2 regions of the Mycobacterium sp. NGS17 genome follow, and region 1 is predicted to be linked to the other one. Evidence: predicted binding sites of a transcription regulator. Region 1 holds the regulator's gene; the other holds the start of a gene.
The links. The regulator LexA, encoded in region 1, represses DNA repair genes until DNA is damaged. The targets are predictions, from matches to a motif close to CGAACANNTGTTCG.
Positions count from the first base shown of each region.

Region 2: cofD (2-phospho-L-lactate transferase) is a predicted target of LexA. The motif match lies at 2,606-2,619, and genes of this name have one in related genera.

Region 1 covers NZ_JCALED010000004.1:401,947-408,966, reverse strand. The annotation lists gene AC5Y7E_RS12115 (acyl-CoA dehydrogenase family protein) at 1-392, shown strand, start outside; gene AC5Y7E_RS12110 (LGFP repeat-containing protein) at 1,025-3,232, shown strand; gene lexA (transcriptional repressor LexA) at 3,250-3,948, opposite strand; gene AC5Y7E_RS12100 (LysM peptidoglycan-binding domain-containing protein) at 4,242-4,736, shown strand; gene nrdR (transcriptional regulator NrdR) at 4,835-5,299, shown strand; gene AC5Y7E_RS12090 (peroxynitrite isomerase) at 5,352-5,837, shown strand; gene AC5Y7E_RS12085 (PhzF family phenazine biosynthesis protein) at 5,857-6,543, opposite strand; gene AC5Y7E_RS12080 (alpha/beta fold hydrolase) at 6,589-7,020, opposite strand, start outside.
Region 2 covers NZ_JCALED010000013.1:89,925-96,944, reverse strand. The annotation lists gene AC5Y7E_RS22910 (coenzyme F420-0:L-glutamate ligase) at 1-1,331, opposite strand, end outside; gene cofD (2-phospho-L-lactate transferase) at 1,328-2,329, opposite strand; gene AC5Y7E_RS22900 (WhiB family transcriptional regulator) at 2,719-3,057, shown strand; gene AC5Y7E_RS22895 (metallopeptidase family protein) at 3,119-3,541, opposite strand; gene AC5Y7E_RS22890 (DUF3499 domain-containing protein) at 3,730-4,173, shown strand; gene AC5Y7E_RS22885 (phosphomannomutase/phosphoglucomutase) at 4,249-5,646, shown strand; gene AC5Y7E_RS22880 (TobH protein) at 5,643-6,743, shown strand; gene manA (mannose-6-phosphate isomerase, class I) at 6,752-7,020, shown strand, end outside.

The DNA.
Region 1 (7,020 bases):
CCGCCGCGGCCATGGAGCAGGTGCTCGAGCAGACCCTGCAATACACCAAGGAGCGCAAGGCATTTGGCAAGCCGATCGGCAGCTTCCAGAACAGCCGCTTCGTGCTGGCCGAGCTGGCGACGGAGGCGACCGTGGTCCGCATGATGGTCGACGAGTTCGTCCGCCTGCACCTGGATCACAAGCTGACGGCGGAACAGGCCGCGATGGCCAAGTGGTACTGCACCGAAAAGCAGGTGCAGCTGATCGACCGCTGCCTGCAACTGCACGGCGGTTACGGCTACATGCGTGAATATCCGGTTGCCCGTGCCTTTTTGGACGCCCGGGTGCAAACGATCTACGGCGGCACGACCGAGATCATGAAGGAAATCATCGGACGCAGCCTCGGCGTCTAGCGTTTCGTTTTCTGGATAGCGGCCTCCCACCCGCGGGCGATATCGGGGCAGCAATAGCCGCGAATCGCTGGACGCGACCGACATTCGGGAGTTGTCTCGCACGGTCCTATTGCCGTGAGCGACAAACCGACCGATGCGCGTGGTGCGGGTGTGGGGGGCGGACCGTGAATGCGCCGCCGGCTCACGTACCGTCGGCGCATGTGTTTCCGGTGCGCCGACCGCGTCATCGCGCATAGTCAGCCCCGCGATCGCGCCGTCGGCTCATCCGCGCCGCGCAATTCTGCTGTGCGAGTCGGCAGTCCGGCGTCGTCGCTCGATCGTGCGTTCCCGCCGCCCTCCCGTGCGATATCCGCTACACCGCGCGAACGGTGGCACGGCGGATCGCGATTGGGCCATGGGCAGGCATCATTTCGACATCGGTGTGGTATCCGTTTTTGTAAAATTCGTGATTTGACTTCGCATTTCTTGTTGCTTGGAGCAAAGTTATGCGAGCCCGACGATAAGGCTGATCGTGCGCGGGTCCATTTCCGGCGCGAGTACCGCCCGCTCGCCGGTTATGCAAATAAGGGCATAGCCGCTAAAAGAGCCATGTCCGCCGGCTGGGAGGCTTGGTGAAGGTGCAGAGAGGTCACATGCGCAGGCTGATCGGAAGCGCGCTGGTCAGCTTGACGACCACGGCGCTGGCCGCGGTCTTGTTGGCCCCCACCGCGGTAGCGAGTCCGATAGGCGACGCCGAGGCGGCGATCATGGCCGCGTGGGACAAGGCCGGCGGCGACACCTCGCCATTGGGCGCCCGCAAGGGCGACGTGTACCCCGTCGGGGACGGTTTCGCCCTGGACTTCGACGGCGGCAAGATGTTCTTCACCCCGGCCACCGGGGCCAGATTCGCCTACGGGCCTGTCCTGGACAAGTACGAGTCGCTGGGCGGGCCGGCCGGCAGCGATCTGGGCTTCCCGGCGATCGACGAAGTTCCGGGTCTCGCCGGTCCGGACAGCCGGGTGATCACCTTCTCCGCCAGCGACAAGCCGGTGATCTTCTGGACGCCCGAGCACGGCGCACACGTGGTGCGCGGCGCCCTGAACGCCGCCTGGGACAAGCTGGGCAGCTCGGGCGGGGTGCTCGGTGTGCCGGTCGGCGACGAGACCTACAGCAGCGAGGTGTCCTCACAGAAATTCAGCGGCGGCCAGGTCTCGTGGAACAGGCAGACCAAGCAGTTCACCACCGAACCGCCGGCGCTGGCCGACCAACTCAAGGGCCTGCAGGTGGCGATCGATCCCACCGCGGCGATCAATACCGCCTGGCGCGCGGCGGGCGGCCCCACCGGACCCCTGGGCGCCAAGCAGGGCGGGCAGTATCCGATCGGCGGCGACGGAATCGCCCAGAACTTCGCCGGCGGCAAGGTGTTCTTCACCCCGGCCACCGGCGCGAATGCGGTCGAGAGCGACATCCTGGCCAAATACGAGTCGCTGGGGGGACCGGTCGGCAGCGACCTGGGATTCCCGACCGCCAACGAAACCGACGGCAACATCGGGCGTGCCAGCCGCGTCGCCACCTTCTCCGCTGCCGACAAGCCGGTCATCTTCTGGACGCCCGACCACGGCGCCTTCGTCGTGCGTGGGGCGATGAAGGTGGCGTGGGACAAATTGCGCGCTCCGGCGGGCAAGCTCGGCGCCCCGGTCGGCGACCAGGCCGTCAACGGCGACGTGATCTCCCAGCAGTTCACCGGCGGCAAGGTTTCGTGGAACCGGGCGAAGAACACGTTCAGCACCGATCCGTCCAACCTGGCGCCGCTGCTGTCCGGGCTGCAGGTGTCGGGTCAGGACCAGCCGAGCAATTCGGCCCTGCCGGCGCGCCCGAAGAAGTCCACCTGGCACTGGTGGTGGCTGGTGGTCGCCATTCCGGTGCTGGCGCTGCTCGTGCTGATGGCGTGGGTGCTGTTCGGTGGGCGGCGCCGGCCTGCGCACGAGGAGGCGGCGGCCTACGCGCCCGGTCACGGGGGGAACCTCGGCTACGACGCCGACGAGCGCTGGGGCCACGACGATGCCGACGTCGGCGCCGACCCGTTCGGGCTCGGCGCGACGCATCAACCGGAGCCGGAACCGGACGCCGGGCGGGTCAGCTGGCAACGTCAGGCTCCTGCCGATAGCGACTATCGGTTCCACGAGGAGGAAGACCCCGACGCCGTCGATACCGACTCGATCCCGGTCGTCTCCGCGGAGATGCTGTCGGAGGACGAGTATGCCGAGGCGGGGGCCGACTACGCCGACTACACCGACGGCGTCCCCGAGGTCGCCGAGCCCGAGGCGGCGGACGACGCCGCCTACGTCGACGCCGACGGCCCCGATGCGGGTTATCCGCAGGAGGCGTATCCGGAAGACGAGTACCCCGACGTCGCCGTTTCCGGCATCCCGCCGGAGGGCGACGCGGCGGAAGGCCTCCTGGAAACCGCTGAGCCAGAAGACGAATACCTCGACCTCGCGGCGCCGGAACCGGACGTCGAACCCGAAGCGCACACCGCGACGGAGGCCGACATGACGGACACGGCGGTGGGAGCCGCCGCGGTCGCCGATGCGGTCGCGGCCGGGCCTCCGGCGCGAAGCGGCCGGCACGCCGCCGATGACGCCTCGGAAAACGGCCTGGCTGCCCCGGACGGGCGACCCACGATCCACCTGCCGCTCGATGATCCGTACCAGGCGCCCGACGGATACCCCGTCAAGGCCAGCGCTCGCTACGGCTTGTACTACATGCCGGGTAGCGACCTGTATCAGGACACGCTCGCCGAGCTCTGGTTGTCGAGCGAAGAAGTCGCTCAGGCCAACGGCTTCACCCGGGCTGACTGACCGAGGCCGGGCGCGCGTCAGACCTTGCGGATGACGGTGACGACCTTGCCCAGCACGCTGGCGTCGTTGCCCGGGATGGGATCGAACGCCGGGTTGTGCGGCATCAGCCACACCTGGCCGCCGGCGCGTTTGAACGTCTTGACCGTGGCCTCGCCGTCGAGCATCGCCGCGACGATGTCACCGTTGTCGGCGACGTTCTGCTGACGGACCACCACCCAGTCGCCGTCGCAGATCGCGGCATCGACCATCGAATCACCGACGACCTTGAGCAGGAAAAGCGTGCCCTCACCGACCAATTCGCGCGGCAGGGGAAAGACGTCTTCGACGGCCTCTTCGGCCAGGATGGGTCCGCCGGCCGCGATGCGCCCGAGCACCGGGACGAACGTGGGTTCCGGTAGGGCGTCCGAACCGGCCACTTCGGTGGTGGGGGCCGCCACGTCGTCGTCGGCCCCGCGGACGTCGACGGCCCGCGGGCGGTTGGGGTCGCGGCGCAGGTAACCCTTGCGCTCCAGGGTGCGAAGCTGGTGCGCCACCGATGACGTCGACGTCAGACCGACGGCATCGCCGATCTCCCGGATGCTCGGCGGGTAGCCGCGGCTGGTGACCGAGGCGCGGATGACATTCAGAATGGTGCGCTGCCGTTCGGTCAGCGAGGAATCCACGGAGTGCAGCCGACCCTCGGGACCGGCCGATGAAACGTCGTTGCTGTCGCCCATGGCACCGAATGTAGCCGCACCGAGGACAAGAATCAAACATGTGTTCGAGTGGCGTGTCGCGGCGGTTCGCGTCGGCGCAAAACAAGCGCGAAGCCGGACGAATCACAAATGTGTAACTCTTCGAGATATCGGGTATTTGAGTGCTCGTGACAGTGGTAGAGGCCGACGAACTTGTCGGTGGTGTGATCTAGCGTTTGCTCGTGCGACACGCTTCGCTCAAATGTTCGGTTTCGAACATACAAGCGATTAGTGTCGAACACACGAGCGAGAGCTAGTTGACCGGAGGAACGAAGATGACAGTCATCCACACGCCCGCGCCGCGTACCAGCAGTCTTCGGCGCCCGATCAATGGACCCGTCCTGGGGGCTCGCTACGGACGGGAGGGGCTGGCCCGGTCCCGCCGGCCCGCGCCGTCGCGGCCCGCGGGCGCCGCCACGCGCTACTACGGCACCGGGGTGGCAATGTCCGTCGCTCCGCACCGCAGGCGCGCCGCCACCTGGGCGTCGACCATCGGGCTGGCGCTGGCCGCCGGTGCGATCACGCTGTGGCTGGGTCTCGTCGCGAACGTCGGCCAGGTGCTCAACGGCGACTCCTCGAACTCGGCGACCCAGCTTCCCGACCGGCTCGCCGTCGTCCGCGTCGACGCGGGGGAGTCGCTCCAGGATTTCGCGCACCGCGTGGCGCCCGGCGCGCCGGCACCCCAGGTCGCCGATCGCATCCGCGAACTCAACGATCTGCACTCGCCCAACCTGCTGGCGGGCCAGACCCTCATCGCTCCGGTCGGCTGAGTGGCGTTGCGCCGAAACCGATGTGTTAGCCGTGCAGGTCAGCGCGCGGGTACGCTCAAGGTCCTGCGGTATCTTGTCGGCGCGACGAAGGAGCGGTCATGCACTGTCCGTTCTGTCGCCATCCCGACTCGCGGGTGATCGACTCCCGCGAAACCGATGAAGGCCAGGCCATTCGGCGTCGCCGATCCTGTCCCGAGTGCGGACGGCGTTTCACCACGGTGGAGACCGCGGTCCTGGCGGTGGTCAAGCGCAGCGGCGTCACGGAGCCGTTCAGCAGGGAGAAGGTCGTCAGCGGCGTCCGTCGGGCCTGCCAGGGGCGACAGGTCGATGACGATGCGCTCAACCTGCTGGCCCAGCAGGTCGAAGACACCGTGCGCGCGGCGGGCTCACCGGAGATCCCCAGTCACGAGGTCGGGTTGGCCATTCTGGGGCCGCTACGCGACCTGGACGAGGTGGCTTACTTGCGGTTCGCCTCCGTCTATCGGTCATTCGAGTCCGCGGACGATTTCGAACGCGAGATCCAGGCAATGCGGGATCACCGCAGAGTGGCAGCTCGGGGCTGACACCGGGCCGGGCTCCGATTGCCCGCAACCTCGCCGGGCTAGGCTCGCTTTCATGCCCACGGACTTGCACCCCGACCTCGCGGCGCTTGCCCCGCTCCTTGGGACCTGGTCCGGCCAGGGTGCGGGTAAATACCCGACGATCCCGCCCTTCGACTATCTCGAAGAAGTCGTGTTCGCCCACGTCGGTAAGCCGTTTCTCGCCTACGGACAGAAAACCAGGGCGGTTGCCGACGGGAAGCCGTTGCACGCCGAAACCGGCTACCTTCGGGTGCCGCAACCAGGTCACATCGAATTGGTGCTGGCGCATCCCAGCGGCATCACCGAAATCGAGGTCGGCACCTACTCGGTCACTGGTGACCTCATCGAAATGCAGATGTCGACCACGTCGGTGGGGCTGACACCCAGCGCCAAGGAGGTGACCGCGCTCGGCCGTTCGTTCCGCATCGACGGCGACGAACTCTCCTACACGGTGCAGATGGGCGCGGTCGGGCAACCGCTGCAGGACCACCTCGGGGCGGTGTTACACCGGCAGCGCTGAGGTCCGAGTTAGGCCCTCGTCAATCGATCTGTCGCACACCGTCATTGACGACCCGCCCGGTCACCCCCACCCAGCCCTCGGCGCTCCACCTGGTGTCGATCACGGAGCCCTTGCCCTGGGTGATCCGCAGGCTCTGGCTCAGGTAGTCGGTGATCCGCATCGCCGCCGACCCGGTCGCCTCGTCCTCGACCACACCGAGGTTGGACGCGAACATGCGCGTCCGCAGCCATCCGGCCGCCCGGTCGGTCCAGGCCCACAGGTAGTGCGCGGTGTCGTCGGGATAGTCCGCCTCATCGGCCGCGAGAACCTGGTCGGCTGAACGGAATTCGTGCAGGGCGAAGTCGGGCGCCCATTCCGCGCGGGCGTTGATGCTGGCGCGGTCGCCGTCGTAACCCACCTGCAAGATCCCGGCCCGCACCCGCAGGGTGTTGATCGGCGAACCGTTCTCGCGCAGCCACCATGTCGCGCCGACGGTCGGGTGGCCGGCGAACGGCAGTTCGGTACGCGGCGTGTAGATGGTGGCGTGCGCGCTGGCGCAGCCGGGGGCCGGGAGGTCCACGAAAACCGTCTCGCTGTAGCCCAATTGGGTTGCCAGCCGCTGTCGGTGCTCGGGCTCCACCTGGGCGGCGTCCACCACGCCCAGCGGATTACCGAAGTGGCCGTCCGCATCGGTGAACACCCGCAGCACCGTCACGCCGATCCCCATGAGCCGACTGTACGGCGCCGCGTCGGGCCGCATCGATCAAGGCGATCAGGTGGCGCTGCGTTCGTCGGAGCCCATGGCGTTCAGCACGGCGACACGCGTGGGAGCGGAACCGGAGACGGCCTGCTCGCCGCCGCCGGTGCGGAGCAGTTCGCGAAGACTGGCCTGGTCGTACTCGGCGGGATCGGTGGAATCGATGAAGCGCTCGACGACGTCGATGAAGCGGGCCGGGTCGTCGTGGAAGGGAAAATGCCCGGAGCCTTCGAAGATTTCGAGGCGGGAGCCCGGCATCGCGGCATGCGCCATCCAAGCGTGCCGAACGGGAACCACCACATCCCTTGTGCCCCAGATGATCTGCACCGGGATGGCTTCGGTCAAATAACATCGGTCCAGCATGGTGACGATCTGCCCGCGCCAATCCACCACCGCGCGCAGCGTCCGGCTGAAAGCCGCCGACGCCGTCGGCTCCGGCAGGTCGTC
Region 2 (7,020 bases), on a different contig from region 1:
TCACCGGGGTCCGGGACATCGCGCGGCCCGGCCGGTTCGGCGGCATAGCCGATGGCGATGGCGCCCAACGGCTCCCAGTCGGCGGGCAGCCCGAGCTCGGCGCGCACCAGGTCGGCGGCGAAGATCGTCGAGCCGATCCAGCAGCTGCCCAGCCCGCGCACGGCGAGTGCGACCAGCAGGGCCTGCACGGCCGCGCCGACCGCGACCGTGAACATGGTGTGCTCGGCGGCGGTGCGGGCGGCGTCGGGATACGGGTGGGCACCGTCGGGCACCAGGATCGGGATGACGACTTCCGGCGCGTCGTAGAGGATCTGGCCGCGCGCCACCCGCCGGTCGATCGAGTCGGCGGGCCGGCCGTCACCGGCGAGGTCCGCGCGCCACTTGTCCTTCATGCGATCCAGTAGCCGGGTCCGGGTAGCCGGGGTCTGTAGCCAGACGAACCGCACCGGGCGGGTGTGGTGGGGCGCCGGCGCGGTCAGCGCCTCGGCGACGGCGGCTTCCAACAAATCCGCCGGCACCGGCTCGGCGCTGAACCGGCGCACCGATCGCCGTAGCAGCTGCGCCTCGCGGCGGCCCGCCTCGAGGGCTTCGGCGGTGCCGAGCCAGAACAGGTCTTCGGTGCCCGGCCGCAACAACTGCCGCGCGGTCGAGCCGTCGTCGGTCACGGACATGCCCCGCACCACCGCCACCGGCATCGCCGTCAGTTTGCCCTTGACCAGATCGGCGGCGGCGGCGACCTCGTCGGCCACCGCCACCTCGGTGACCAGCAGCTCGTTGCCGTGCTGGTCGACGGCCCCCGAATAGCCGTGCAGCACAGCCAGACCCGCCGCGCCCACGGCCGCGTCGGTCTGGCCGTTGCGCCAGGCGCGGCCCATCGTGTCGGTGATGACCACCGCGACGTCGACCCCGAGGCGCCGGCGCAGCGCGGCCCGCAGCGCCGCGGCGCTGCCGTCCGGGTCGACCGGCAGCAGCGCCAGTTCGTCGCGCCCGACGTTGGATCCGTCCACGCCCGCGGCGGCCTGCACCAGGCCGATCCGGTTCTCGGTGATCAGGGTTCGGCCCTTGCGGGCCAGCACCCGGACGGCTTCGTCGTCGACCAGCTTGCGCCTCAGCCGGTCGCGCTCTTCGGGATCCTGCGGCGCCGGCACCAGCCGGCCCTCGCACTTGGACACCGCCTTGCTGGTGACCACGACGATGTCGCCGTCGCGCAGCCACGGGGCCGCCGCGGCGACGGCCGCGCCAAGATCGTCGCCGGGCCGGAATTCGGGCAGCCCGGCGACGGGCAGGATTTCGATGGCGGCGGCGGCGCCGTGCTCGCCGGCGCGCGTCATGGCGTCACCCCCGCCAGGTCGAGCCCGGCCCTGACCATCTCGGCCGTCGCCTTCGGGTCGGTCATCACCAGCGGCACCGAGCGCACCTCGACGCCGTCGATGTCGGCGCGATCGTCTTCGCTCACCAGCCAGCCGTCCAGGATGCCGGTGTCGCGGCGCGCGCCGTAGTGCCGGGCGACCGCCTCGGCGGTGGAGTCGACCCCGATCACCGACAGGCAGGCATCGGCCATGCCGCGCAAAGGCTTTCCACCGATGATCGGCGAGTAGCCGACGATCGGGGCGCGTGCGGCGCGCAACGCGCCGCGAATGCCGGGCACGGCCAGGATGGCGCCGACGCTCACCACCGGGTTGGACGGCGCCAGCAGGATGACGTCGGCGTCCGCGATGGCCGCCGTGGCATCGATTGTGGCGGCCGCCTTTTCGGCGCCCACGAAGGCGAAGCTGTGCGTGGGCACCTGGGCCCGGTACCGCACCCACCACTCCTGGAAGTGAATGGCCCGCCGGCTGCCGTCGTCGGGATCGGTTATCACGACGTGGGTCTCGCACCGGTCGTCGCTGGCGGGCAACAGCCGCGCGCCGGGCTGCCAGCGGTCGCACAGCGCGGTGGTGATCTGCGACAGGGGGTAGCCGGCGCCCAGCATCTGGGTGCGCACCAGGTGGGTGCCCAGGTCGCGGTCGCCGAGCCCGAACCAATCCGGTTGCACCCCGTAGCGCGCCAATTCCTCTTTGGCGTGCCAGGTTTCGTTTCGGTGCCCCCACCCTCGCTCCGGATCTACACCTCCACCTAAGGTGTACATGCAGGTGTCCAAATCGGGGCAGATTCGCAGTCCGTGTATCCAGGCGTCATCGCCAATGTTGACGATCGCCGTCAGCTCGTGACTGTCGGCCTCCGTGTCCGGGCGCCGTTGCGGTTGAAACTGACCGAGCCCGAACAACTGTTGAACCCCCAGCAGGAAGCGGGCGCCGCCAACCCCACCGACCAGAACGGTGACCTTCACATTGCACGACAGTACTGCCCGGCGGCGGCGCTGTGGTGGGCCCACCGGGGGTGCCTCAAAGTTGCGGTTCCCCACCGGTTGTGGGCAACTCCTGAGGAAGTTGAGGGCACTGTGATCGACACGCCGAAGGCCCAAAACAACAGAAACGCCGAAATTCGATCACGAGATGGTATGGAAATGCGCCGAAGTGCTTGACCCGGCAGGTCAACCCGTGTCTAATCACAACAGTGTCATTTCCCGGTTGGCCGGCCGACTCCGGTGTCGCAGACCGAGATTCGATCACTTGTTCGAATTGTCTGTACATCAGAACAGTGGGAAACCAATCACTCTCTCTCAATCAAGCTGAGGAGGCGGACGACCGTATGTCTTACGAAACTTTTCAGGGCGCCATGGCGAGCACGCCGCACACCGACATCGACCCGGCACTGGACCGCCCCGCTCGGCCGCATCTGACCGTGGTTCCTGATGCGCCAATCGCATTCGAGCCCGAGCCCATGCCGGAGCCGGCTGCCGACCAATGGCAGGACCGCGCGCTGTGCGCCCAGACCGACCCCGAGGCCTTCTTCCCGGAGAAGGGTGGCTCCACCCGCGAGGCCAAGAAGATCTGCCTGGGGTGCGAGGTGCGTCATGAGTGCCTCGAGTACGCCCTCGAGCACGACGAGCGCTTCGGCATCTGGGGCGGTTTGTCCGAACGCGAGCGCCGCCGCCTCAAGCGCGGCATCATCTGACGCACGCTGATCGCAACGCGCGCTGAGTGTTAAGCCGCCAGCTCTCACGCGCGAGCAGCAGTTATTCGTCGTCGATCGTCGGATCGATGACCGACGGCTCGACGTCGAGGTAGATCGCGACCTGGGCCACCAGGATTTCGTGCAGCAGGTCGCCGAGTTCGACGGTGTCTTTCGCCCGTCGCTCAATTGGCTTGCGGAACAACACAATTCGCGCCCGCGTGGAGTTGCCGCGGATGTCGACGCCGGCCGGGATCAACCGCGCCAGCGGGATCGGCCCGTCGGCGATCACCTCGGGTGGCCACTGCACACTGTCGGGATCCTTGGCCGAGATGCGCGGAATCTCGTCGACGGCCACGTCGAGTTCGGCCAGCCGATCCTGCCAGCTTCGCTCGATGGGTTCGTAGGCCTCCAGCACCGCCATGTCGAAACGCTCGGCGCGGCTGCGCCACCCCGGCACGGTCGGGGGCAATAGCGGACCGCGCATATCGCGGCCCCTGCGGAAGAGTCGGTGGGTCCCGGTCCGGCGCGGAGCCGGTCCGCCGGAGAACCGATCTCTTCGCGGGGAGCTGCGCGAATCACCCACGCGCCGATGGTAACGGTTGCACATCGAGGGCCGGCCAGTTGCGCGTGTCCGGTGCTTCGGCGACGTTTGCGCACGATAGCCTTTCGATCGTGAACGTTCCCCGTCGCTGTTGCCGGCCCGGGTGCCCGCACTACGCCGTGGCAACCCTGACGTTCGTCTACTCGGACTCGACGGCGGTCGTCGGTCCGTTGGCGACCGCGCGGGAACCGCATTCCTGGGATTTGTGCGTCAACCATGCCGGCCGGATCACCGCGCCTCGCGGGTGGGAGCTGGTGCGCCACGCCGGACCCCTCCTTTCGGAGCCCGCCCACCCCGACGAGGACGACTTGGTCGCCCTGGCCGACGCGGTGCGCGAGGGCGGCGATCGCGGCGCGCCCTACGCGGCGGCCCCCGTGAACGGCTTCTCCGACGCGCACATCCATCACGGCGGATCTCAGGCCACCGCGCCCAGTAGCAGCCTGCTGGCACCGCCCGAGCATCGCTCCGGACGGCGCCGCGGACATCTGCGCGTGCTGCCCGATCCCAGCGACTAGCCCTGACGGTGGTGACCTCAGTTCTCCGTAGCCCGATAGGCTGACGCCAAGAGTTCACGTCGTCAGGAGTCCCGCATGTCTCGGCCCGCCGCGACTGTCCACCGTGTCGTCAAGGCATACGACGTGCGTGGGCTAGTCGGCGAAGAGCTCGACCAGTCGCTGGTCACCGATCTCGGCGCAGCCTTCGCCAAACTCATGCGCGGCGAGGGCGCCCGCCAGGTCGTCATCGGCCACGACATGCGGGACAGTTCGCCCGCGCTGGCGGCGGCGTTCGCCGCCGGGGTGCGGAGCCAGGGACTGGACGTGGTGCGCATCGGCCTGGCGTCCACCGATCAGCTCTACTTCGCCTCCGGACTGCTGGACTGCCCGGGCGCCATGTTCACCGCGAGCCACAACCCGGCGGCCTACAACGGCATCAAGCTGTGCCGGGCGGGGGCCAAACCGGTGGGCGCCGAGACCGGGCTGCGGCTGGTCGCCGACGACGTGATCGCCGGCGTCGACGCCTACGACGGGCAACCGGGAGACGCGAGCGATCGCGACGTGCTGGCCGACTACGGACAGTTCCTGCGGTCGCTGGTGGACACATCCGGGCTGCGCCCGCTACGGGTGGCCGTGGACGCCGGCAACGGCATGGCCGGCCTCACCACGCCCGCCGTGCTCGGCCCGATCGGCTCGATCACGTTGGAGCCGTTGTACTTCGAGCTCGACGGCTCGTTCCCCAATCACGAGGCCAACCCGCTCGACCCCGCCAACCTGGAGGACCTGCGGGCGTTCGTGCGCGAGACCGGCGCCGACATCGGCCTGGCCTTCGACGGCGACGCCGATCGCTGCTTCGTCGTCGACGAACGCGGCAACCCCGTGTCGCCGTCGACGGTGACCAGCCTGGTGGCCGCCCGTGAGTTGAGCCGGGAGATCGGCGCGACGATCATCCACAACGTGATCACCTCGCGCGCGGTGCCCGAACTGGTCGCCGAGCGCGGCGGCACCCCGCTGCGGTCGCGGGTGGGGCACTCCTATATCAAGGCGTTGATGGCCGACACCGGCGCGATCTTCGGCGGCGAACATTCGGCGCACTACTACTTCCGCGACTTCTGGGGTGCCGACTCGGGGATGCTGGCCGCGCTGTACGTGCTGGCCGCCCTCGGCGAGCAGGACCGCCCGTTGTCGGAGCTGACCGCGGACTACCAGCGCTACGAATCGTCGGGCGAAATCAACTTCACCGTCGCCGACGCCGGGCAGTGCACGGAAGCGGTGCTCAAGTCGTTCGGCGCCCGGATTCACTCCCTCGATCATGTGGACGGGGTGACGGCCGACCTGGGCGACGGCAGCTGGTTCAACCTGCGCAGCTCCAACACCGAGCCGTTGCTGCGGCTGAACGTGGAGGCGCGCACGGTTGAGGACGTGGCCGCGGTGGTCGCCCAGATCAGTTCCGAAATCACGGCGGCCTCGGCGGGCGCGAAGGCCGCACCGTGAACGCCACCCGGGCGATCGATCTGGAGGACACCGAGGGCCTGCTGGCCGCCGACCGCGACGGCCTGCTGCGCGCCGCTTCGTCGGCCGGTGCCCAGGTGCGTGCGGTCGCCGCCGCGGTCGACGAGGGTGCGCTGGCCCCGCTGGGTGCCGACGACCGTCCGCGCAGCGTCATCTGGGTCGCCGGGCGCGGCACCGCCGAGACGGCCGGAACGATGCTGGCCGCGACGATGGGCGGAACCGCTTCCCAGCCCTTCACTCTGGCCGGCGAGGCACCGCCGTGGGTGGGCCCGCTCGATGTGCTGGTCGTCGCGGGCGGCGATCCGGGCGATCCCGCGCTGGTCGCCGCGGCCGCCACGGGCTTGCGCCGCGGCGCGCGGGTGGTCGTGGCGGCGCCCTATGAGGGTCCGTTGCGGGACGCCACCGCCGGGGGAGCGGCGGTGCTGGCGCCTCGGCTCTGGGTTCCCGACGAGTTCGGCCTGTGCCGGTATCTGGCCGCCGGGCTCGCGCTGCTGCACGCCGTGGACCCCCGGCCTAAGGTCGACCTGGCGTTGCTCGCCGACGAGCTGGATGCCGAGGCGCTGCGCAACAGCGCCGCCCGCGAGCTGTTCACCAACCCGGCCAAGCTGCTGGCCGCGCGGATCGCCGAGCGCCAGGTGGTGCTGGCCGGCGACGGGGCCGCGACGCTCGCGCTGGCCCGGCACGGCAGCTCGGTGCTGCTGCGGGTCGCGAACCAGGTGACTCCGGCCGCCTGCCTCGCGGACGCGGTGGTCGCCTTGCGCGCGGGGGCGGCGGGCGGCTTCGAGGATCCCGACACCGCGCTGTTCCACGACGAACAGATCGACGGACCGCTGCCGCAGCGATTGCGTGTGCTGGCCGTCGTCCTGGAGTCCGAGCAGACGGGTGTGGCCGCGCGGACGGCCGGGCTCGACGACGTGTACCTGCTCGCCGCCGAGGACGTGCCCGACGGGCCCGGCGGCTCGGCCGGCTACGGCGTTTCGCCGGCGCTGGGGGGACCCGGTAGCCCCGAGCAGCAACTGGCAGTATTGGCCGTCCGGCTGGAAATGGCCGCGGTTTATATGCGACTGGTGCGGGGATAGATACAACAGTGGAACTGCTTCGCGGGGCCTTGAGAACGTACGCCTGGGGTTCGCGTACCGCCATCGCCGAATTCACCGAGCGTCCGGTGCCGGCGGCGCATCCGGAGGCGGAGCTGTGGTTTGGGGCGCACCCGGGTGATCCGGCCTGGCTGGAAACCGACAGCGGCGAAATCACCTTGCTCGAGGCCCTGGTCGACGACCCGGAGGGCCAGCTCGGGCCGACGTCGCGGGCGCGCTTCGGCGACGTGCTGCCGTTTTTGGTCAAGGTGCTGGCCGC